One region of the Pseudoalteromonas sp. 68 DY56-GL68 genome, then DNA from elsewhere that is predicted to be linked to it. Evidence: riboswitches for the same ligand, from Rfam matches in the RefSeq annotation. Region 1 holds a riboswitch; the other holds the start of a gene.
The links. Region 1 has a riboswitch for lysine ahead of lysC (lysine-sensitive aspartokinase 3). Riboswitches for the same ligand answer to the same signal wherever they lie in the genome.

Region 1 (12,022 bases):
CAATTTGGTTTTGATATAGAACACTGTTCGAAAACACGCCCTTTTGTGAAGCTCGCCAAACATTTTTACGATCACAATGAAGTTAATTTAATAAGTGGCTTTTGCGATATAAATGAGCAAGCTGGATGCTTTTTTAGGATTTGGACTCTGAAAGAAGCACTTGCCAAAGCAACATCGCAACCTATCGCTAAACTTTTGAGCCCAAATGTGTTTACTGAAATCGAAAAACATAACCTCACGGCCTCAAGTAACACACTGAATGATTTTGACATAAGCGTGGTGGCACAAAAAAGCACTGACTGGCAGTGCTCTTTTATTAACTTTAACGACCTATGCCGCGACTTGGCTTTCTAATAATCGACTATGAATAGCTTGAACAACAAGGTCAGACTCGCCCTGCTCCACCAAAAAGCACAGGTTATGTTTACTTGCACCATGACAAATTAAACGAATATTAAAATCACTCAATACTTGCATTAAGTTGGTCTCTTGCTGACGTAATTGAATCTCAGAGCCAATTAGAGCCACCAGTGTTAAGTTGTTTTCAACCGACACATGACAAAACTCAGAAAGCTTATCTAAACAGGCTTGATCCAGCTCAGGACGTGATGCATTCGGTGCGTTATCTAACGTGATTGCCACACTGATCTCTGAGGTAGTGACCAAATCAACTGAAATATTAAATTCACTTAAGATAGTAAATACACGCGCTAAGAAACCGCTCGCAAGGAGCATTTCTGGGCTTTTAACCGTTAAAAGAATTTGATTTTTACGCTGTGTGACCGCTCGAATACCTGGCTGCTCTGACTTTTCTTTTTCAATCCATGTGCCGCCTAATTGTGGCTCACGGCTCGAACCAACAAACACACTAATATGACTACGGCTTGCCGGTAAAATAGTAGCAGGGTGAAGCACTTTTGCCCCAAAGGTAGCCATTTCAGCAGCTTCATCAAAGCTTAGCCTTGCAATAGGTGTAGCTTTTACACATAAACGCGGATCAGTACTGAAAATACCCACCACATCCGTCCAAATATGCACACTCTTTGCGTTGATTGCTTCTGCTAGTAATGCCGCACTGTAATCTGAGCCGCCACGGCCTAAAGTCGTTGTTTGGTTATATTCATCACTGCCAATAAACCCTTGTGTTACTACAACTTGCTCAGCTAACAATGGCACTAAATGTTTTTTTGCAGCAGCAGCTGTTGCAGCAATGTTTGGTGTGGCTTTAGCGAATTGGCTATCTGTTTTTAATACTTTACGCACATCAAATCGCACCGCATCTAAACCCTGGCCACGCAACACTTGCGTAAATAAATACGATGATAAGCGCTCACCAAAACTTAGCAGCTCGTCTTGCTCTGCCGCTGATTTAACCCCTTCAGTAGCAAGCACCTGAAATGCTCTTAAAGTCTCATTAAAGCCATGAGCTAAATCGGCATCAAGCGATAGCTCAGCTAAAATACTCTCTTGAATAGCAATAACACCCGTGATGTGTTCATCGCGCTCAGCAGCGCTCAAATCACGTTTACACAATGCAACTAAATGGTTAGTAACGCCCGCACTGGCACTCACAGCAACAATACGTACTTGGTTATCTGCGCATACAATTTCCGCACAGCGACTCATAGCATCAAAATTAGCTACACTGGTGCCACCAAATTTTGCAACAACGTAATCTGATTTTGTGTTGGCGGCTAATTGGGTATTCATGTCGTCTCCTTTTGTGGAAAACTATCCACAGTAATTCAAGAAGAACTCGGCAAGGGGGTGCTTTGAAAATAAAGAGTAGTCCATGCCAGAAGCTCTCCACCTAGTTTGGTGACAGTTTTGAGGATTCAGCCTCATAAACCGAAAAATAACCGTGACGTCCAGCTATTTTTCTCGGCGAGTACTTCCCTCATTAATGGTCATTGGCGTTCGTCACCTCACATTAATTACCTAAGTATCGCACCTCTTCTGAATGTTAAGTTAACACTTGGTTAAAATAACAAAGCCTGCTGTTAAAAGCAGGCTTTGAAAGTTATCGTTTAGACGTCTAGCTGTCAAGTGTTAAATAAAACTTCCCGCTAGGTGTGAGCCATAATAACCCGCTGTGTAGGCTATTAATAAATACAGCGACATTTTTAAGTAACTCATAAACGTTAATGCTTTGACTTTACTCATCGCAATAATACCCGCGGCAGAGCCAATAATGAGCATTGAACCACCAACTCCTGTCGCATAGGTAAATGACAACCACTGCTGAGGGCTCATAATAATGTCAGCTTTAAGTAATGCAGCTGTTAGTGGCACGTTATCAACCGCAGCCGACAACAAGCCCATTAAGTAGTTCGCATACTCAGGAGCCATAAGCTCATATAAATGTGTAAATTGAGATAACACACCCACTTCTTTCAGTGCACCAACTAACAGTAATACCCCAACGAAGAACAACAGTGTGTCGTATTCAATCTCACGAATATAATCGATGATTTTTTTGTTTACGTCTTTTTTGCGCATCAAGAATTGCGCAACCAAAAACATCAGCGATAAACCAAATAAAAAGGTTAATAGCGGTGGCACACTATAAAATACGCTCAAAGTTAAGGTGGCAATAATGGTCGAGAAAAAGATAACCGCAATGGTAATGTCGGTTTTTTCAATACGACGAGCCATTTGCTTTTCAAATACCACATTACCCGACATTCCTGCTGATAACATCACAGCCAGTAACGCAACGCTTGCAAGCGAAGGCACAATAAGTAATAACAAGTTACCAATAGTGACTTTTTCATCGAGGAAAATCATTAAGGTCGTTACATCACCTGTAATAAGCGATACCCCACCCGAGTTCACACTAAATACAATTAAGGTTGCGTATTTTATTAATTTTTTAGGGTCTAACTTCAGTGACATTACCACCGCAAGCGAGATCAAAGTTGCGGTTATATTGTCTGAAATCGATGAAAATAAAAACGCAAAACCACCAATCAAAAACATCAGCTTCCGTTCACTGATTTGATTTGGCATAATTTTATGCACAATATTTTGAATAAACCCTTTCGAGTTTAAATAAGCGACAAAGGTCATTGCAGCCATAAGAAATAACCACAACGTCGCTATTTCTAAAATATTATGATCAAGTTGATGTTGGATAGTTTCTGGGGTTTGCCCATGAATTGGAGAGATAAACAAGATAATCCAGCATAAAGTACCAAAAAAAAGCGTCGTTTTGGCCTTGTTTACATGGATAATATCCTCTATAACGATAAGCAAAAATGCCACCGCTATCAGGGTTAGGATAAGTGGGGTTACCATGGTGTTTGAACAACCTTTATAATAATGTAAAAATTGTAATTCGAGTGTTTCGGCGCGGATTCTAGCAGTATCTAAGTCATAAAACTATTCTCAATTAGATAAATTACTACTAAACGCTAACACCAAAATTTTGATTTACTGGAGCCATATGATCCCAGCTAAAAAGTTATTAAATACCCTTACAGAGCATTGGGGGGTGTTAGAACTATTATTTAAACGTTTTAAGATGGCTGATTTCAGCTTAAAAGACGTACAAAATGCGATAAAACAAAAACAGCCAAGCTGGTCAAATGAACGTATTTATAAAGAAACAAATCGTTTATTGAATCAAGATATCATTATTCCTCTTGCGAAGTCGTCACAATTAGAAATCAACCGTGCTATCGCTGATTTTGCGACTTTCTTACTACAAGAAGAGCACCTAGGTCTTGCCCAAGAAATCAGCGTATTAGTTGATGACTTAGCGCGCCTAGGCAACCGCCTTGCCAAAGCGGGTGAAATTGAAGATTACGACGAGCTCCGTCGCTTTAGCCGTATTATGGATGATCGGGTACGCAAAATAATGAAATTGTTTGCCCACAATGAAAACGCGATATTAAACATTGTTGAGCAAGCGAAAGCAGACAACGCCGTGCAATCTTTGCAAAAACGTTATCAAGCAGTAATTGAAGCGTTTGATGAATACATTGAACCTATGCTTGAAATGGTTGATATTCGTGGTGACTTCCACGCGTGCTTTAACACCATCGAAGCGCAAATTAGCGCGCAAATCGAGCAAATTGACCGTCTTGGTAAGTCATATCAAGACAAGCGGATGCTTGAGCAATTACGTACCCGTATTTTAGAAATGCATTTAGTTGGCCGTGAAAGTTTACGCAAAAGCGCCGATATGTTGATGCCACTGCGTGAAGAATTGCGCCGCAACAACCTAATTACTCGCCAAGCGGCCAAAGTGCTTGGTTTAGTGCGTAAAAATGGCGTCGATAACATGTTAAGTGCTGTACAGCCTAACTTTGTCTCAGACGCACAGCGTTTTTCACTCGGGCAACAACGTCATATCGTGGCCTATATGGCAGGCTTAGTTGACTTTGAGCACGATGAATATCAGCTTCCTGAACATGATGATGTGCCCGCCTATCAAAGCCCGCATATTCCTGATTACAACGACGTTAAAACACAATTTAGAAAACGCTTTAAAAAAGCCAGCAAAAATGCTCAGCCGCTGCTTAGTTTCTTAGATGAAAGCTACCCAGACTTAGAAGCTGACGAAATGCTGTTCTTGTATCAAAAATTAATTAGCGATGGCGACCTTGAAATTAGCCAAAGCCAAGAGAAAGTAAAAATAAAAATTGCCCAGCAACACTTCTCTCTTTACCCATTTAACTCATCGATTGCTGACGATAAAAAAGCAACAGAGCAATAACCATGACAGATATTAACTTAGATGATTTGACGCATCTGCAAGCTATTAATAAAAAGCTCACATCAGGCTACCACATTAGCGAACAAGACACGCTGATGTGGCAAGAGCTTGATCAACACATTGATGCTTATCGCGCGTTATTTAACGCCCTTGGCCATGATCTACAACATGATAGCCGTGGCTTTTACTATTTTGGCAGTGACGAAAGTACCCCAAATATGGGGAAAATTTCGCGTGCCATCGCACTGACTATCTACATCTTGATTGAGCACTATGCCAATACCGGTAAAGATCCAATGCGTGCCTTGTTTGACGAAGTAAACGACCTTGAACTGATGCAAACCTTAGTGCAAATCAACAAGCACTTGTTTGATCAATTAGAAATCTTTTCAGGCTCAGATTTACGCAAAGACGTGTACCTTCGCATGGTGCGTTTAGGCCTTGCTCGCGAAGTAGAAAACGGCTTTATGCTGCAAGCATCCATTTATCGTTATATCGATGCATTAATGGAAGTAAACGAAGAAACCTACCTAGGAGAGGACGAATAATGCAAAGCCAAAGCCTTTACGGACTCAGCAAACTTGCACTTTTAAATACCGCTGGCTATGCAAAATGCGTGATCCCTCTGGATAAAAGCAGTTCAATTTGTGCACCCAATAATACCGGTAAAAGCTCGGTAATTAATGCCCTGCAATTTCCACTGATCAATGATTTACGTTTAACAGAATGGGATGGCCACGATTTAGACGAAACCCGAAAATTCTACTTTTCGTCAGATCAATCCTATATTTTACTCGAAGCCGATTTACCAAACGGCCCAGTGGTGATTGGTGTTGCTGGCCTTGGTAAAATTGCAGGTTACGCGCATCAGTTTTTTTGCTATCAAGGTAAATTAGACCTTGAGCACTACACCCAAGGCAAAACCATTGTAAAATTCACCAAGCTTTTTAATCACTTAAAAGAGCAAGGTTTCAATCCAATTGAATTAAAAGCGCAAGAGCTAAACGCCCTACTCACTGGCGGCGCAACCCCGTTTGATGGCGATATCAACTTAAAGATGATCCCGCTTAATAACGTGCAAGATTCAGCGATTTATAAAGAAATTTTTCGCCGTATCCTTAACTTGCATAAGTTAGGTGCCAGTGATGTTAAACGCTTTATGCTACGAGTATTTGAGCGTCATATGTCAAACTCACGGGTCGACTTTTATGAAGTGTGGCGACGTTCATTCGATAAAGTGAATCGCGCTAAACGTGAATTGAAAGCCCTTGAGTCAATGCAAGAGCCAATCGCCGCCCTTGAATCAATGCTTGAAAACCAAACGGTTTTAAAAGGCAAGCTTGCTGCCTATGCGCCAAAAATTGACCAAGCACTGATTGACTTTGAGACTTATCAACAAGAGCAACTCACTGAGCTAAATATTGCCCTTGAAGATATCGAGCACGAAAAGCATGAGTTTGACCAAAAGCAACAGCTGTATATTCAGCAATCGCGTGATATTGAGCGTAAACAAACTCAAATTGAACAATGGTTTTTAGACTATCGAGCGCTTAAATCTGAGTTTGAACTAGTTAACAAGGCCACTTTAAAAGTAAGCCTTACGCAGCTTAAGCAAGATTATGAATCGCTATCGCATTCGTTAAGCAGTGCTCAAGGTCAAAGCTTGCACACGCTAGATTACCGTATTAGCGAAACACAAAAGCAAATTAAGAGCTTAAAACTACAGCTGAAGAACCTCGAGTTCAATTTATTCACCCGTATGCGGGAAGATTTGTCTTTAAAAGAAGTGGAAGAAATTTCGCGTATTCTAAACCCTGATATCTTATCATTTGCCACCACCAGCAATGGTGATGTTGATATCACAGACGAAGATGCCTTTGGTGAGTTTTTAGAGCTGTTATCAGCAAACGTGAAAGGCGGAGTACTGACTCTTCCTGGCGCAAGCATTAAACTGAAAAAACTAAGTCCTGTGCAAATGCAAACGGGCGAAAATAAAGAGCAACTAACCGCGCAACTCGCTGCACTTGAAAATTCATTAAAAGAGTTTAAACAACAGCGCGAAGTGGCTGCTAATGTCGCCGAAAAGCAAAAAGAAAAAGATGCCTTATATGATGAACTAATGGCCTCTGAAGAAGCCTTAAAACGCTTTGAACAATTTGAAGTGATGCAGCAATCTGTGGATGCGCAAACTTTGCTAAAAGAGCAGTTAAATGCAGAGCGCGAACAAGTTGACGACTACCTGCAAGACATTCAAAAGAACAGTGGCTCAATTAGCGACCGTCGTTCAATTATCAAATCGAAAAAAGATTTGCTTGCGCGCCAAGCTGACCGTTTACGTCAAGTTAAATCTGAACGTATTGATCACACGCTTGATTTTTACTCTGGCAAAGTGACTCCATACATGATTGAAATCAGTATTGATTTTGATAACTTAAGCGATCTCATCCATCACTTTAACAAAGACTGCCAAGAGCTACGAAACTTTGATATCAACGTACGTAACACCTACATGCATATTTACAATGCGGGTATTACTAAATTTGATAACGAAAACGATGAGTTTACTAAATACGAAAAGCTGATTAGCGCGTTTCATAACATTGATAACGAGCGTGATGCCGTTGAGCGTCAAGGCCGCGTTGCGTTAACCGAAGTCGCCGCCACCATTAAAGGCTTGCGCGAAGACTTAGACCGCCTACGCCGCGAAATGAATAGCTTTAATAAAGGAATTAGCCAGCACCGAATCTCTAACCTTCAAGCATTCAAAATTAATGTTATTCCGCGCAAGATGCTGGTTGATAGTATTGATACCATTATCAGTACCTCAAATCAGTTTGAGCAAGGCGATACCCTCGATTTATTAAGCCAAGAGCCTTATAGCGAATCTGCGGTAAACGAAGCAAAAGATCATTTAATTAAGCTTGCTTCAGAAAAAGCCGGTTTAACACTGACCGACTTATTCGATATTCGTTTTGAAGTGGTGAATCGTGCTGGTGACACTGAGCACTTCGAAAAAATCGATTCAGCAGGTTCTAACGGTACACGTATCACTATTAAACTATTATGCGGCATGCTATTCATTCGCTATCTATTAAGTGATCAAGAACAAAACCTGTATCGTATTCCTATTTATATTGATGAAGCGGCAGATATCGACCCACAAAACCAAAAAGCAATTATCGAAACGGCTCTGAGCTTTGGTTTTGTGCCTATTTTTGCTTCTGTTAAACCACAAGTAAGTTGCGACTACATTGTACCTATTCGTACAGTAAAAGATGGCGCGCAAAACTGGGTAGACGAAAAAGACTGGATCGAAGTAGAACACAGTACTTAATACAACATGTCATGGATGACTGTATTTACAATCAATTACAGTACTTTTTTTGAAATGTGCCATAGTAAATAAATAATCATTCAGTTGAATTATTTTTGTGTTATGTTATCAAATAAGTAGTGGAAATTTTGCCAAGGAGCAAACAGTATGAAAAACTTATTAATCGCCACGGCTGTATTACTTTTAGCGGCTTGTGCCAAAACCCCTGATTGGGATTACGACAAATCAGCAGACTTTAGCAACTATCAAACTTTCTCTTGGGTTCCTAACGCGAGCCTAACTAAGAATGTTGCAAACTACCAAATTAGCCCGTTAATGGAAAAACGTGTACGTGAAGCCGTTAATGCTGAGCTTGAAAAAAACGGTATGAAACTTGTTGATATGGCACAAGCAGATGTACTTATTAACTACCATGCATCAGTTGATAAAAAAATCGACGTTGATACCTTTAATGTCGGTTACGGCGCACGTTGGAACTATTGGGGTATGGGTTACAACACGCAAACAACTACTCGTGAGTATGAAGTAGGCACACTGATTTTAGACGTAGTGGACCGCGCTTCTAACCAACTAGTTTGGCGTGGTGCAAAAGAAGGTCGTTTGCAAAAAAACCAAACACCTGAAAAACGCACTGAGATAATTAAAGAGACAGTTGCTAATATTCTAAGTAACTTCCCACCTAAACCTCAGCAGTAGAGTGTTAACACACATCGTTTAAAAGCTCGCAAATTGTGAGCTTTTTTGTTTGTGATGATTAAAGTTTGCTATGATGCTGAAAGTAACTCTAAATGGAATTAGGGGTCTTAGAGAAAGACCCAAAAAGGAATAAAATGAAATTAACTTGCCCAAACTGTAAAACTATAATAGCGACTAAAGATATAAAAAAGGTTAACAAAGACAGCCTCTTTATTGAAAATCAATGTCCCTCTTGTCAAGCATGGTTTTGCTTAAATAAAACACAGACGATTTTAAAAATCGTTGGTATTTCTTTATTGTTAATAACTAGCTTACTTAATATTTTTAATATTAAAACTGAATATAGCCTAGCTTTTTCGATCATTGGTTTTATAGGCATTTTTATTGCACTCATCATCACTTTCTTTGGTAAATATGACGCGGTTAAAAAATAAAAGAAAGTTAAAAGTAAAGTATGCTGATATCAGTGATACTAGAGTACTACTGAATCAAATCGCCTTTACATTATTTTTATGGGTCACGGGAGTTACCTTAATAACTCTTGCTATAAGATTCATCTATGAAGGTTATATTTTGACTCCTACAGATTACCGAACCGACTCTGACATTTATTTTTTCTCGACGACCCCCTTTTCATATGTATTTAATCTCCTTTTTTACTTAGGGGGTGGCGCTTATTGTTTAGCAGCGCCCTATCTTTTTAGAAAACACTTTCCCCGCAAGAAAGACCAAAAATCAAATCACAGAAATACAAAATAAGTTTACTAAAACTAAACGCCATTTTAGTTGATCGCGCCCTGAAGTGACCCCCAGCATGGTTTTTTTATTACCTATTGAAATCTGGTTGGAGTGGTATAACTGAGTGATTCAGATACAATAGCCGCAATTTTGCAGTGAGCCCCTATAGTGTTCACTGCCCTAGGTAAATCAAATACATTCAAGAGAGTTTTAGATGGTACGCGCAGTACAGCTTACACTTCCCGCTTTATTCGTCACTTGCTCAGTGCTAGCAGAAGACGCAAACAATATTGAACAAATCACCGTTGAAGTCTCAGCAACCGCAAATAAGGAGCCTGTCGGCACTTTTGATGCGCCTGTATCAAATCTAGAATATGACCCGCGTGTAGATTTGCAGTCACGTAATATGGCTGAAGCACAAGCTGATGTAACCATTCGTGGAGGTATTTTCGAAAATACCGGCTTTCGTGTTGGCAGTAGTACCTTATTCGACCCACAATCGGGCCACTACTTCGCTGAAATTCCTATTGCGCCACAAATGCTTACTGGCCCTGCCATTTTAACAGGTGCTGATAACGCACTGTATGGCATGAACAGCTCCGTTGGTACAGTTTCATTTGGCTGGCGTCCTATTACAAGCACTGGTAGTGTTTCACTTGGCACTGGCACAAATGACTTTAACTTATTAAGCATTCATGCTGCCCACAGCCAAAAGCTTGAAAGTATGCCCGATTGGCGGTTAGGGTTTGAAGGTGAATATTCAAACTCGCAAAGTGATGGCTCAATTGATAATGGCGACCACGACTTTGAACGTGCCTCAGCGCGCATTCAACTTGCCAGTGACTCATCACAAACTGATTTAATGTTCGGACGCCAAGAGAAATTTTTTGGTTGGCCGAACCTTTACACACCATTTAATTTTAACGAAACCGAAGATCTTGAAACCAAGCTATTGATGCTAAACCACAAACAAATGTATGGTGAGAACAATAGTTTTGAAGTAACAGGTTATTGTCGTAAACATAACGACCATTACATATTGTCTCGTGAAAACCCAGCTATGTTTGAAGCGTTTCATGAAACCACTGTTAAATCATTGGGTTTGTCGGGTCGTCATTCGCTCAATAACAGCTTTGCAGTTAACTACTCAGGACAGTTTATTGCTGATTCAATTGAATCAACATCTCTTGAAAACAACTTTACCTCACGCAACTACACTAAACTAAGTATCTTGCCTGAGTACAAGACTGCCCTTGCATCTAATAAAGAACTTACTGTTCGTGTTGGTGCTGCATTTGATGATACTAACCGTGATAGCTCAGATACCTCTTTTATTGCCGATGCAAGCCTGAAAGTAGTTAATCAAAATGGCAATGAACATACTTGGTATGCATCATACGCAGAAGCAACACAAGTGCCTGGTTACACCGCAATTGGCGGCAGTGAAACGGGCGGATTATTTAGAAGTAATTACAACCTCGAGCGCGAAACGACCGATAACCTCGAGCTAGGTTTATTGATTGAAGAATCATCTTGGCGTTTAGATTCAGCTATCTTCTATCGTAAAGATAAAAACCTAACGGATTGGACATATCGCTTTGATGCAACCTCAGCACGTTTTGCAAACCCAGTTGACATAGACACCTTAGGCGTTGAGTTTTTAGCGAATAAATCGTTTGAAAACACAGAGCTAATTGCCAGTTACACCTATTTAGAAAAGTCAGAAGACTATGGCACGGCTGATATTGATGCCAGCTTTTATGCGCTTAACTACCCTGACCACCGTGTAACACTAGGTGCAGTATGGCAGCCTATGGATGTACTTGAACTGCGCATTGATAACGAATGGCGTAAGCAACATAGTAACCGCCTACGTAGCTCTGACGATGAAGCCTTCTTTACTCAATTAACGCTAAAATTCACGCCAGCTCAGCTTGAGAATGTGTTTATCACTTTTGCTGCTGACAACATTTGGGATGAATCATTTGAAGAAGTTCCAGGTACCCCAGGCCGCGGCGAGCAATACACGCTAAGCGCGACTTATACTTGGTAACCAAAAACAACAATGCCAGTCAATTGACTGGCATTCTCCTATCGCGTTACCGTCTAAGATATCTAACGAACCATAACCAAAATTATATTAAATGCCATAAATAAAACTTTGGTTATAAAAAACACAACTGATCCCAGTAACCGTTAAAAAATGTTAAAGGTTTAATCTTTTTTAAGTCATCTGCTCAAGTTCAGTAATTAAATACAGTGCTTGTTCGTTAGTGGTGCCACACACATCAATAGTGGCAGAAAAGTCGCTACACACCTTAGGCCTTGATTCATCACCAAATAATTTACATAGGTTATTATCATCAAGTTGAATACAGCGCTCTCCCGCTGCTTTCCCGTTTGGCATCCCTGGAATAGGTGAGCTAATACTAGGTGCAATACAACAGGCGCCACAGCCTAATCTACATGCCATTTTATCTGTCATTGGGTACCTCTTATAGAACCTTTGTAGCGTCTTTGTAATATGTGCAATG
Region 2 (12,022 bases), on a different contig from region 1:
GTTTGCTCGTGAGCGAGCTCTTGATTTCTATAAGCGTCATGGCTATGAGTTAAAAGAAAAAGCGCATTTAGCTTATGATGACGTACAGCACTGGAAAATGGTTAAACAAAAACCTTCTGAACCAGGCTGGTTCCGCCACCCAAACTGGACACAAGTACTACAAAATACATGGCGTGAATCAATTCCAATTAGTGATGCGATGGGTATTAAAGTGGAAAGTTATACTGATTGGCAGTTTACTACCCGCGCTGATTTAGATGCGAACTTAAACCTTCACAACACTATGTTTGCTGGCTCTATTTATAGCTTAGCGACCTTAACAGGGTGGGGAGCAACTTACCTTGCGCTGAAAGAAGCAGGTCTTGAAGGAAATATCGTGTTAGCTGATGCCAACATTAAATACCTTAAACCACTGAATAATGATCCACGTGGATGCGTTGAACTAAAAGGCTGTAAAGGTAAACTCACCGATTTAGAGGCAAATGGTAAGGCAAGCTATCATGTTCCTGTAAATATTTATGATGGTGATGTGTTAGTTGCAGAATTTGAAGGTCACTTCATCGTTAAAAAATAACGAATATTCAGAGCGAGCTAACTAAAGCTCGCTCTTTATTGTTTATTGCAGTTAAAGCAAGTCAGTTAACAGAATACCCACACCAAAGCGTTCAATATCGGCGTTGTAATCAATCAAACTCTCACCATAACCATTAAAGTACTGTGCGTAACCTCGTAACCTGCCCCAAAGAGGGAAAGACCAATCGAGTTGAATTGCCCCGCGATTATCTGAGTTTAGATTATTGCGTGTCATAAAGCTGAATTCATGTTCGTTATAACGATAAGCGCCAGAAAACTCAAAGTACCCCATGTATTTATAGATATCAGGGTTGTCATCACCACTGGCTTCTAGCTCATCTTCTTTTTCATCTTCTGGGATGCGGTACCAAGGTTTAAAGCTAAACACAAAACCATCTTTTTCCCATAAAAAGTCTGCATAAATGCGATTCCATGAACGAGAATTCGGTTGGCTTCGGCCATTTGATTGATGTGATGCACCAATCGCAATTGCCATTTCATCTCCCCATAAGACATTTTCTTCATCAAGGTAGTTTATCCAGAATACCTCTGGCTCATAGTTGGTTTCACGAAATGGTGAAGAAATATCTTTGTTGTAAAACTGCCAAAACGACTGCATCGTAAACGCAAAGTACACACCTTGATCTTTATCTGAGAAGCCTTCAAAGATAGGTACCTTAATTGACAGCTGATATTTTACTTCGAGGTTGTCGAGTGGCTCACCATTTGTTTCTTCTGCTAGATCTTTTAAACCGTCAAAAGGGCGAGTATTTGGATGCGATACGTAAGACAGTGGCAAGATATAGTTACGTTTATGTGGCGTGATTACATTGCGGTTTTTTTTACTTACTTCTTCGCGTGCTTTTCGTTTATCAAGTGCTGTAAGTTTTTTACTTTCATCTAAATCAGAGCATTTTTTGCGAAGCTCTTCGAGTGTTTGTTTACCGTCACCGCCAATCGCTTCATTTAAAATACATTGTTTTACTAATTCGAGCGCGTCATCTTGTTCATTGGTTTTTGTTTCTTCTGTCTGCGCCATAACAGGTACAGAGAATAAACTAGCGACAGCTAGCCACGTGCGCCATCCCATTGCGATTTCCTTATTGAATAGAGGTGAAGTTAAGATAAGTATAACGATTTTTACATAAGTAACCGTGAACTTGTACTGAATTGTTAAATTTTTAGGTAAATAGAGCCCCAAGCGAAACTTGGGACTCTGCTGTTACGGCCTAAGCCGTGACTCTCACGCAATGAGAAGGGGTGAGCTTATAGCTCAAATACGTTGGTAAAAAACTTATATAATTCGGTGCCTTGATTCACGCTTGCTGAAGCAAAATGTAAAATGGCTATTGCATCTTTATCAAAACTGAGTGTTTGTAATGGTTGTTCTGATAGGTAGCGCTCCATTCTTAAAATATGGGCTATAGGTTCACCTGCTTTAATATGGCCACCCAGTGGCGCTAGGTACTCCACCATGCCGCCCATGGGAGCGTAGTAAGCAATATAATCTTTAAGCATACAGGCATAACGTGTCATCGCTTTGGGTTGATACGCTGCATCAACTAATACCTCTTTGTGGTTGAGGTAACTTAAAATGCTATTTGCATCTTCAAGAGCTGCACTTAAATCGATTTTTTCTTGACTACCTAGCTCAACGGTGAATGCTTCGACTTGGACAGCGAATTCACGGCCTTGTTTGCCAAGCTCTTCAGATAACGACCACCATGGACAGAAACTCGCTTCATCCATCGCGCCATCAAAATCATTCGGAATCAATAACACATGCTCTATGTTGAAGTAGCGCGCGCTGTCTTTGGCGTATTCAGGGCAATATAAGTGCTGACTTGAGATAGGCCCAGTGTGAAGGTCTAAAACAATATCAGCCTGATGGGCAAGCTTTTGTAAGTTAAGGGCAATACGTTTACCGGTTGTTAGGCTGTAATCAGGGCCTGTTAGTTGGCTGTCGATATCAGCAACCAGTGCTTCTTTAAACGCCGCTTTAAGGGTCGCATCATCACTGTCTTTGTGCTGTTCAGCAATTTGTGATGGTAAGGCTTTGTTAAAGCGGTACATGCGGTTCCAGTTGGTGCCCGTAATTGGATCGAAGCGACCTAGCGTAAACTCACCTGACTTTTGGTTACAAGCAATTGGGTTGGCATAAGGCACTAGAGTAATATCGCCATGCAGCTTGAGTGATTTTAGCTGCTCTAGCAATTGATAAATTACTGCATTACCTTGCACCTCAGCACCGTGCATATTGGCTTGTATATACACGTTTGGGCCTGTGCCATCGCCTTTTAAGCGATACACAGGGATTGTCAGTGGTAGGCCGTTGGCAATCTCGCCAACCACAATATTCTCTTGGCTAATGAATTCTTTACTCATGGCGATTACCTCAAATAATAGCTGGCATCTTCAGCGCTACGAATGCACTCAATATTGCCTTGTTCAAGGATGTATTCAGCCGCTAATTCGTGGCATAAAAAGTACGGCATACTTTCGGTAAAGCCATATGCCCCACATTGGCTGAATACCAACCAGTCTTGTTCATTTAAATCGCTTGCTAATTGGTGTTCACCCAAGCAATCAAGGGCGGTGCAAAGCGGGCCGTATAAAGTCATTGCCTTAGGTTCAGCCGTTGATTCGCGTAGTAACGCCGCAGGGAAATCTTGGCTTGTTACAGCAGGGCGAAGTAAATGGTTAATACCGCCTGATAAAATGACCTGCTGTTGATTGTAATTCTCTTTGCGCTCAACAACCGGTGTTGCGTAATGGCCGCACTCACCTACAGCATAGCGACCAAGTTCCATCCAAAACTCTTTGACACCAGCATCTGCTTTAATGCTCGCCAAGGTCTCGATAAGTGCAGACCAATCAAGTCGGTTAGCATATTGGGTATAAGGAATGCCTAAACCACCCCCTAAATCGAGAATATTAAGGTTAATATTTAATGAGCTTGCTAGCTGTTGTAATGGCGCAATCATCGCGCGCCATAGCTCGGCGAGTTTGTCAGTGCTCAGCATATTGCCCCATTGGAAAATATGCAGACCATCAAAGCTAAGAGCTGGGTAATCATTTGCAGTGAGTGCTTGCCACTCATCACAGCCTAAACCAAAAGGAGTGAGGCTATCGCCGCCAAGCGGGTTCTTTTCGCTGTCTGGCCAACGAAGTTGAACACGCAATAGAACTTGCAGCTGACAATTTGCTTTTGTTGCTTGTTCGTTTAACCAGCGAACTTGGTTAATGCTCTCGGCCACGAAGGTACGTACGCCGCGAGCAATAAAATGTGAAATTTGTTTAGGGCTCTTTGCAGGCCCTGTGTTGAGCACGCGCTCGCTATCGATGCCTTGAGCAAGTACTTGCTCAAGTTCACCTTTACTTGCAACATCAAAGTTAAACCCTGCGCCGTCTAAACACTGAATAATGCGAGACAGTGGGTTGGCCTTAACGGCATACCAAAGTTTCACATCGGTTTGCGCAGTTAGTTGCTTTAAATGTGTAGTTAATTTATCTAAATCATAGATAAAAAATGGCGTATCAAGATGTGTTGAAACGTGTTCAACCGCTTGCTTGATGGGCATGCTCAAAAAGCTCATTAACGTAAAACCTCTTCTAACAATAATGATGCATCACTTTGTTCGTCACGGTATTTCACGATCAATGCACAAGACATGCTTAGGCCTTGCTCGCGAGCCCATGCATTTGAAGCAGGGCGAGAACCTGGGATCACAATCGCGTTTTCTGGGATTGCTTCACCTTTGTCTAGCTGGCGCTCGTTAACGCAATCGTAGACGGGAATAGTTGCAGATAAGCGCACACCCGGCGCAAGCACAGCCCCTTTTTTCACAACCACACCTTCAACAATAACGCAGCCTGCACCGATGAATGCATCATCTTCAATAACCACTGGGCTGGCACCAATTGGCTCAAGTACACCACCTAATTGTACTGCTGCACTTAGGTGAACATTTTTACCTACTTGTGCACATGACCCTACTAGTGCGTGGCTGTCGACCATCGTGCCTTCGTCGATGAATGCACCAATATTTACATACGCTGGTGGCATGATAATGGTGCCTTTAGCAACGTGTGCACCCCGACGAACACTGCTACCACCTGGTACCATACGCACGCCTGCATCGGCTGCAAAGCCTTGTGGTGCCAAGTTGTGCTTATCAACAAAACCACCTGGGAACTCAGTATTTGTGCCATTTTTGAAAGCTTCTAAAATGCCTTGTTTAACTTCTACATTGGCGTGCCAGTTGCCGTTCTCGTCTTGTGTTGCTGCGCGAACTGCGCCTGATTCTAAGTTGTTTAATAATTCTAACCAGCTCATGATAAAACCTGTTTTTAGTTCCAAGATAAAATTGTGTTGTTTGCGTGGGTGATGCTGTCTGTTTGCTCAAGCTCTAAATGCGTAAGCGGCGGACGTAAATGCGGGGTATTTATTTTACCTTGCAGGTGCATCAGTACTTTTACGGGGATTGGGTTTGCCACAGCGAATAAACTTTGGATTGCTTGCGACCAATCGGTGAATAGATTTGGGTATTGACCACTTAAACTGCGTTTAACAAACTCATGGGTTTGACTCGGCCAAGCATTCGCGGCAACCGACACTAAACCTTTTGCACCAGCTTGAGCAAAATACGGCATAAGTGCATCATCGCCACTGAAAATGGCCAGTGTTGGTGATGCCGTTCTAAAACCTTCAAATTTACTAATGTCGCCACTGGCTTCTTTTAAAGCCCAAAGGTTTTTGTGCTCAGCAAGGTTTTTGATCACCTGCGGTGCAATCTCAACTGCACTTCTTCCTGGTACGTTATACAACATACAAGGGTGATGACTTGCGTTAAGTAGGCTTTCAAACCAATGTGTTTGGCCAACAACCCCAGGCTTTGCATACAGAGGTGAGCCCAATAGATAGCCATGAATAGGTAGTTGATTGCAGTATTCAACCCAAGCAATTTGTTGCTTAAGGTTCATACCGCCCACAGCAACCATGAGTGGTACTCTCGGTGCTAATTGGCAAACATGTTCAACAATGGCTTGTTGCTCTTTAAGTGAAAGCGCCAGTCCTTCACCGGTACTGCCAAGCAATAAAATGCCGTTATTTGCATCTTGCTGCTCAGCTACTAGTTGTTCAAGGGCCGTGTAATCGACCTCGCCAGATTCAGAAAATGGCGTTACAAGCGCTGTCCATAATGGATAGTCGTTTAAATCAAAATTGTTGATCATCTCTCACGAACTTATAAGGTATTCGAAGAGTTTATGCGGGAACATTTGAATGGAGCCGCATGTCGTCGTTCGAACAAGGTATAATTCGAAGAGCGAATGGGCTTAAAATAATAAAGACGCGACGGCCTTATTATACTAAGACCAGAAGCTCTCCACCAAACTAATCAATAGCACTTTGCTATTGTTGGTGACAGTCGCTGGGATTCAGCCCAGTCGCCCGAAATAAGCACCTCACAAACGGTGTTACTTCTCGGCGTTAATTCCCCTCACGTATGATCAACAGAGTCTGTGCTCTTCCCATACGCTACCTGAATAACGCACCTCTTCCAGCCCTTTATGCTCGCTTTAAAGGTTAAAGCCAACATAGTTAAATAGGGTATATTCGGCGATTAAAGCATTTTAGCCATCTAGGTGTCAAGGCGAAGGATTTGTTTTTAGTGACCGATTTTGCAACATGGTTACGTATAAGCGTGTTTTTACGTACACTTAGCGTTAACCAAATAAATTGGAAAAATGATGGAAAAATTTAACGATATTTATCAACGAGCCGTATTTCGAAAGGGCAGCGAAGACATGCTGCAGGCACTGTTATCAAACCCGCTCGATGATACTGATATTGCCAAAATGCATGACGATTTATGGTTAGAAGAGTTCACACGTAAAGTTTTTCAAAGTGGCTTTTATTGGTCTGTTATCAATAACAAGTGGGCAGGTTTTCGCGACGTGTTTTGGGATTTCAGTGTAGAAAAGTTGTTGATGATGCCACCGGATATGCTTGAGCAAAAAGCCAGTGACGAGCGAATTGTTCGTAATTTTAAAAAAGTACAAACGATTCCTGAAAATGCGTACATGATCCACGAAGTTGCTGAGAAACATGGCAGCTTTAGCCAATTTATTGCGGATTGGCCAACTGACAATATTATTGGCTTGTGGGCCTATCTTAAAAAACATGGTGCGCGTTTAGGAGGGAATACTGGCCCTTACGCTTTGCGAGCGCTTGGTAAAGATACCTTTTTACTTTCTCGCGATGTAGAAACCTACTTGCGTGCCCACGAGTTGATAGACGGGGGCTTACAAACTAAAAAATCGTTACAAGCAGCGCAAGACTTCTTCAATGAATTACAACAGCAAAGTGGCTATAGCCTGCAAGCACTCAGTCAGCTTGTGGCCTATGGGGTAGGTGATAACCGCGTAGGTGTAGCCACACGTTAAGGACAGTTATGAAACTGCAAACTCGATACACAGATATTAGTGAACTGCTCGCTATTGAAGATATGCCTAGCGCCGTTGCTAAGCCGCAATTACTGCTGTTTAATGACAAGCTCGCTGATAATTTTGCGATTAATCACGACAGCGAATTTTTAGCTAAATTGCTATCTGGTTCAGCGATAGAGAACGCCGTGGCACCGGTTGCACTTGGTTACTCAGGTCATCAATTTGGTCATTTTTCACCGCGTCTTGGTGATGGCAGGGCGCATTTGCTTGGCGCTATTACAGATAAAGATGGCACATTGTGGGATGTGCAATTAAAAGGCGCAGGAGCAACAGTGTTTTCGCGCGGTGGTGATGGTCGCTGTGCCATTGGCCCTGCAGTGCGTGAGTACATTATGAGTGAGGCGCTTCATGCGCTAGGTATCGCGACTACGCGCTGTTTAGCTGTGGTGACTACTGGTGAAACGGTATATCGAAATCCTCCTCGACCTGGTGCGGTCGTCACGCGTTTAGCTAAAAGCCACATCCGTGTTGGTTCATTTCAATACTTAGCAACACAGGGTGATATAGAAGGGTTAAAAAAGCTTGTCGATTACGCTATCTGTTGTCATTTTCCTGAAATTAATAGCACTGGAGAACAGCGCCATATCGACTTTTTAACAGCTGTGCAAGACAAGCAAATTGAGTTGATAGTAAGTTGGATGCGAGTCGGTTTTATACACGGTGTTATGAATACTGATAACACCTTGATAAGTGGTGAAACCATTGATTATGGTCCTTGCGCTATGATGAACAACTTTGATTTTGATACTGTGTTTAGCTCAATTGATCACCAAGGGCGCTATGCATTTGGCAATCAGCCGACGATTGCTAATTGGAATTGTGCGCGCCTAGCTGAAAGTCTATTACTTTTATTTAAAGACGAAAAACAAGCGCTTACAGACCTTTCGACGGTTATAAATAGTTTTTCAACTCGGTTCAATGACGCCTTTAATTTTATGTGGCAAAAAAAGCTGGGCTTAGAAAGCCTAGAAGGAGATGATCATATACTTGTTTCTGAATTGTTGACGTTAATGAAGCAACATAAATTGGATTATACCAACACATTTAATCTTTTGACTGAGTCATTACAGTCTCCGGTAACCATACCTGCCAATATAAAAGAATGGTATAAAAAATGGTTTTTAAGAACATCTACTCAAAGTTATAAAACGATGCGTGCTGTTAATCCTGCAGTCATTCCACGCAACCATAATATCGAAATGATTATAGGTGAATATGAGAACTCTGGAAAAAGCGCTTCACTGGAAGCATTTTTGAAAGTGATATCAAATCCTTATATTTATAAAGCTGAAAATACACATTGGTACGAGCCTCCTAAGGAAGATGATGCGAATTATCAAACTTTTTGTGGAACTTAAAAAATTCCAGAAAAGGCTGATTGTTAGCTACTGTGCCTAAGTGTAATATTTAACACCTATGCTAAGAAATATGACTGAACACTTTTTATATATAAGTTAACGCACCTAGTTATTAAGTCTATTTTTTAGTTAATTTATAGTCGTTGTTAATTAACAATAATAACGAATTGTTAATTTGAACGACGATTTAACTATAGTATTAGGTAAGTTTTATATTATCACCTATAGTTTCTAATGACCTGAATCAAACTATGATTTGAGTTAGTAGTATAACCTGTTACCTATTAAGTATAGGTTAACAAATCGAAGAGTATTCTGCTTATAAAATGGGCTGGGATGACTTAGCTGAAAATTTTAATTGTGAAAATGGGAAGGAAACAATGAAATTAAAATCACTTACTATGGCGATCGCATTAGCTGCAACTAGTGCATCAACATTTGCTGCAGAGAAAGAAGGTTTTTATATCGGTGTATTCGGTGACTACTACGATGCATCTTGGATTGCAACAGATTACTCACCTAACGTGAGAACTGGTTATGCAACAGGTTTCGGTGCTGAGATTGGTTACCGATTCTCAGATTACTGGAGCGCTCGTTTAGAGTACGCTGATGGAAATATTGATACTGAACACCTAATCACGGGTGATAAGTACGACATGGACATGGATAGATACGGCATCGACATGCTGCACCATTTTTCTGGTGGTCCATTCTACGGTGTGTTAGGTCTTAAAGAAATTGATGTGTACGAGAAAAGTACATTTGCGAATATTGGTCTAGGTTACCAGCACTTTGTAACTGAGGGTCTATCAGTTAACTTTGAAACATCTTACTACAGAGGTTTAGAGTTCAGTGAGTCAGACTTAAATGCTAAGTTTGGTGTAAGTTACTTATTCGGTCAATCAAGCGAGCCAGCGGCACCTGTTGAGCCAGCTCCAGTTGTTGTTCAAGAGCCAACAGATTCAGATTCTGATAACGATGGTGTAATTGATGCTGATGACCAATGTGCAAACACGCCGATGACAGACGCTGTAGATGCAACGGGTTGTACTTTGTATGAAGAGAAGCCAGTAACAATTAGCCTACTAGTTAGCTTTGCTCATGACTCAGCGGCTGTTCCACAACGCTACTTTGATGACATTGCTGAAGTTGCTACCTTCATGAAGGAAAATACAGACGCAACGGTTGTTTTAGAAGGCCATGCTTCAGCAGTAGGTGATGCTGAGTACAACATGACTCTATCTAAAAAGCGTGCTGATGATGTTGCTGATGAATTAATCAAAGATGGCATCTCTGAAGATCGTATTTCAACAAAAGGCTATGGTGAAGAGCGTTTGAAGAATGAAGCAAACACTTTAGAAGCTCACGCTGAAAACCGTCGTGTTGAAGCGCAACTAACGTCAACTCAACGTGTAAAAGTTATGCGTTAATAGTGAGTTGTAAGTTTTGAGAAACCCAGCCATATGGCTGGGTTTTTTTATGCCTAAAATAAGAATGATTCTTACTTAATAAATATTCATCTGAATAGCTTTTTTTTTAACTACTATTCATGTTATTTATAGTGAATATAAAGTGCCTAACCGCAGCATGGATTTTCATCTATACTTAAAAGCTTTATAATCAATCGTCAGAATACTATAAGTACTGGGTTATATATTTGGTATTTAGTTTAATACTACCGAGTACTTTCACGTCACCAAGAGGGCAATATTGTGCTACAAGAATATCGTAAACACGTAGAAGAACGTGCCGCGTTAGGTATCGTACCAGCGCCATTAGATGCTCAGCAAACGGCTGATCTTATTGAACTAATTAAAAATCCACCAGCAGGCGAAGAAGAGTTTATTCTTGATCTTCTTGTTAACCGCGTACCACCAGGTGTTGATGATGCAGCTTACATCAAAGCAGGTTTCTTAGCTGCAGTTGCAAAAGGTGAAGCGAGCTCTCCATTGGTATCAAAAGAAAAAGCTGCTGAGCTACTTGGTACTATGTTAGGTGGTTACAACATCGCGCCTATGATTGATCTTTTAGATGACGCAGCGTTAGCACCAATCGTTGTTAAAGGTTTATCAAATACATTATTAATGTTCGATGCTTTCTACGATGTAGAAGAAAAAGCGAAAGCAGGTAACGAATTTGCTAAGCAAGTAATCGAGTCTTGGGCAAATGCAGAGTGGTTTGTAAATAAGCCAGCTGTTGCTGAAAAAATCTCAGTTACGGTATTCAAAGTAACTGGCGAAACAAATACAGATGACCTTTCTCCTGCACCAGATGCATGGTCTCGCCCTGATATTCCACTACACGCTTTAGCAATGCTGAAGAACGAACGTGATGGTATCAACCCTGAAAAACCAGGTGAAGTTGGTCCAATCTCACAACTAGAAGAGCTTAAAACGAAAGGTTTACCTCTTGCATACGTTGGTGATGTAGTTGGTACGGGTTCTTCTCGTAAATCTGCAACTAACTCTGTACTTTGGTTCATGGGTGATGATATTCCTCACGTACCAAATAAACGCGTTGGTGGTGTATGTTTAGGCGGTAAAATTGCGCCTATCTTCTTCAACACAATGGAAGACTCTGGTGCATTGCCAATCGAACTTCCTGTTGACGAGCTAAACATGGGCGACCAAATCGATATCTTCCCATACGAAGGTGTTGTTAAGCGTCACGGTACTGATGAAGTAATCTCTACTTTCTCTTTAAAATCAGACGTAATTCTTGATGAAGTGCGTGCTGGTGGTCGTATTCCACTAATCATCGGTCGTGGTTTAACGGATAAAGCGCGTGCATCACTAGGTATGGAAGCTGAAGATATCTTCCGCAAACCTGCTCTTGTAACTGATTCTGGTAAAGGCTTCACATTAGCTCAGAAGATGGTTGGTAAAGCATGTAACATGCCTGGCGTACGTCCTGGTCAATACTGTGAGCCGAAAATGACCACTGTTGGTTCGCAAGATACAACAGGTCCTATGACGCGTGACGAACTTAAAGATCTTGCTTGTTTAGGTTTCTCTGCAGACTTAACAATGCAGTCTTTCTGTCATACATCAGCTTACCCTAAACCAATCGACGTAAACACTCACCACACACTTCCTGATTTCATCATGAACCGTGGCGGTGTATCACTACGTCCAGGTGACGGTGTAATCCACTCATGGTTAAACCGTATGTTATTACCAGATACAGTAGGTACTGGTGGTGACTCGCATACTCGTTTCCCTCTAGGTATTTCATTCCCTGCGGGTTCAGGTGCGGTAGCATTCGCAGCAGCAACAGGTGTAATGCCTCTTGATATGCCTGAGTCAATCTTAGTTCGTTTCAAAGGTGAAATGCAGCCAGGTATCACACTACGTGACCTAGTTCATGCTATCCCTTACTTTGGTATCAAAGAAGGTCTTCTAACAGTTGAGAAGAAAGGCAAAATCAACGAATTCTCTGGTCGCGTACTAGAAATCGAAGGTGTTGAGCACCTAACTGTTGAGCAAGCTTTCGAGCTTTCTGATGCATCAGCTGAGCGTTCAGCGGCAGGTTGTACAGTTAAACTTTCTAAAGAGTCTATTGCTGAATACCTAGAGTCAAAC

Region 2: another riboswitch for lysine. It lies ahead of dapA (4-hydroxy-tetrahydrodipicolinate synthase); the one in region 1 lies ahead of lysC (lysine-sensitive aspartokinase 3).

What each region holds. Positions count from the first base shown of each region.
Region 1 is NZ_JAOCZL010000010.1:41,971-53,992, reverse strand. Features, by position in the region: gene NYF15_RS06865 (4'-phosphopantetheinyl transferase superfamily protein) at 1-354, shown strand, start outside; gene lysC (lysine-sensitive aspartokinase 3) at 331-1,710, opposite strand; lysine riboswitch at 1,792-1,964, opposite strand; gene nhaD (sodium:proton antiporter NhaD) at 2,050-3,297, opposite strand; gene NYF15_RS06850 (hypothetical protein) at 3,446-4,720, shown strand; gene NYF15_RS06845 (hypothetical protein) at 4,723-5,268, shown strand; gene NYF15_RS06840 (ATPase) at 5,268-8,054, shown strand; gene NYF15_RS06835 (DUF4136 domain-containing protein) at 8,202-8,750, shown strand; gene NYF15_RS06830 (hypothetical protein) at 8,843-9,184, shown strand; gene NYF15_RS06825 (TonB-dependent receptor plug domain-containing protein) at 9,703-11,541, shown strand; gene NYF15_RS06820 (YkgJ family cysteine cluster protein) at 11,713-11,961, opposite strand.
Region 2 is NZ_JAOCZL010000022.1:355,525-367,546, reverse strand. Features, by position in the region: gene NYF15_RS18855 (bifunctional GNAT family N-acetyltransferase/hotdog fold thioesterase) at 1-574, shown strand, start outside; gene NYF15_RS18850 (phospholipase A) at 626-1,612, opposite strand; gene NYF15_RS18845 (succinylglutamate desuccinylase/aspartoacylase family protein) at 1,840-2,958, opposite strand; gene NYF15_RS18840 (PLP-dependent decarboxylase) at 2,964-4,169, opposite strand; gene NYF15_RS18835 (2,3,4,5-tetrahydropyridine-2,6-dicarboxylate N-succinyltransferase) at 4,169-4,909, opposite strand; gene dapA (4-hydroxy-tetrahydrodipicolinate synthase) at 4,924-5,808, opposite strand; lysine riboswitch at 5,946-6,142, opposite strand; gene NYF15_RS18825 (DNA-3-methyladenine glycosylase I) at 6,325-7,020, shown strand; gene NYF15_RS18820 (YdiU family protein) at 7,029-8,441, shown strand; gene NYF15_RS18815 (OmpA family protein) at 8,822-9,871, shown strand; gene acnB (bifunctional aconitate hydratase 2/2-methylisocitrate dehydratase) at 10,154-12,022, shown strand, end outside.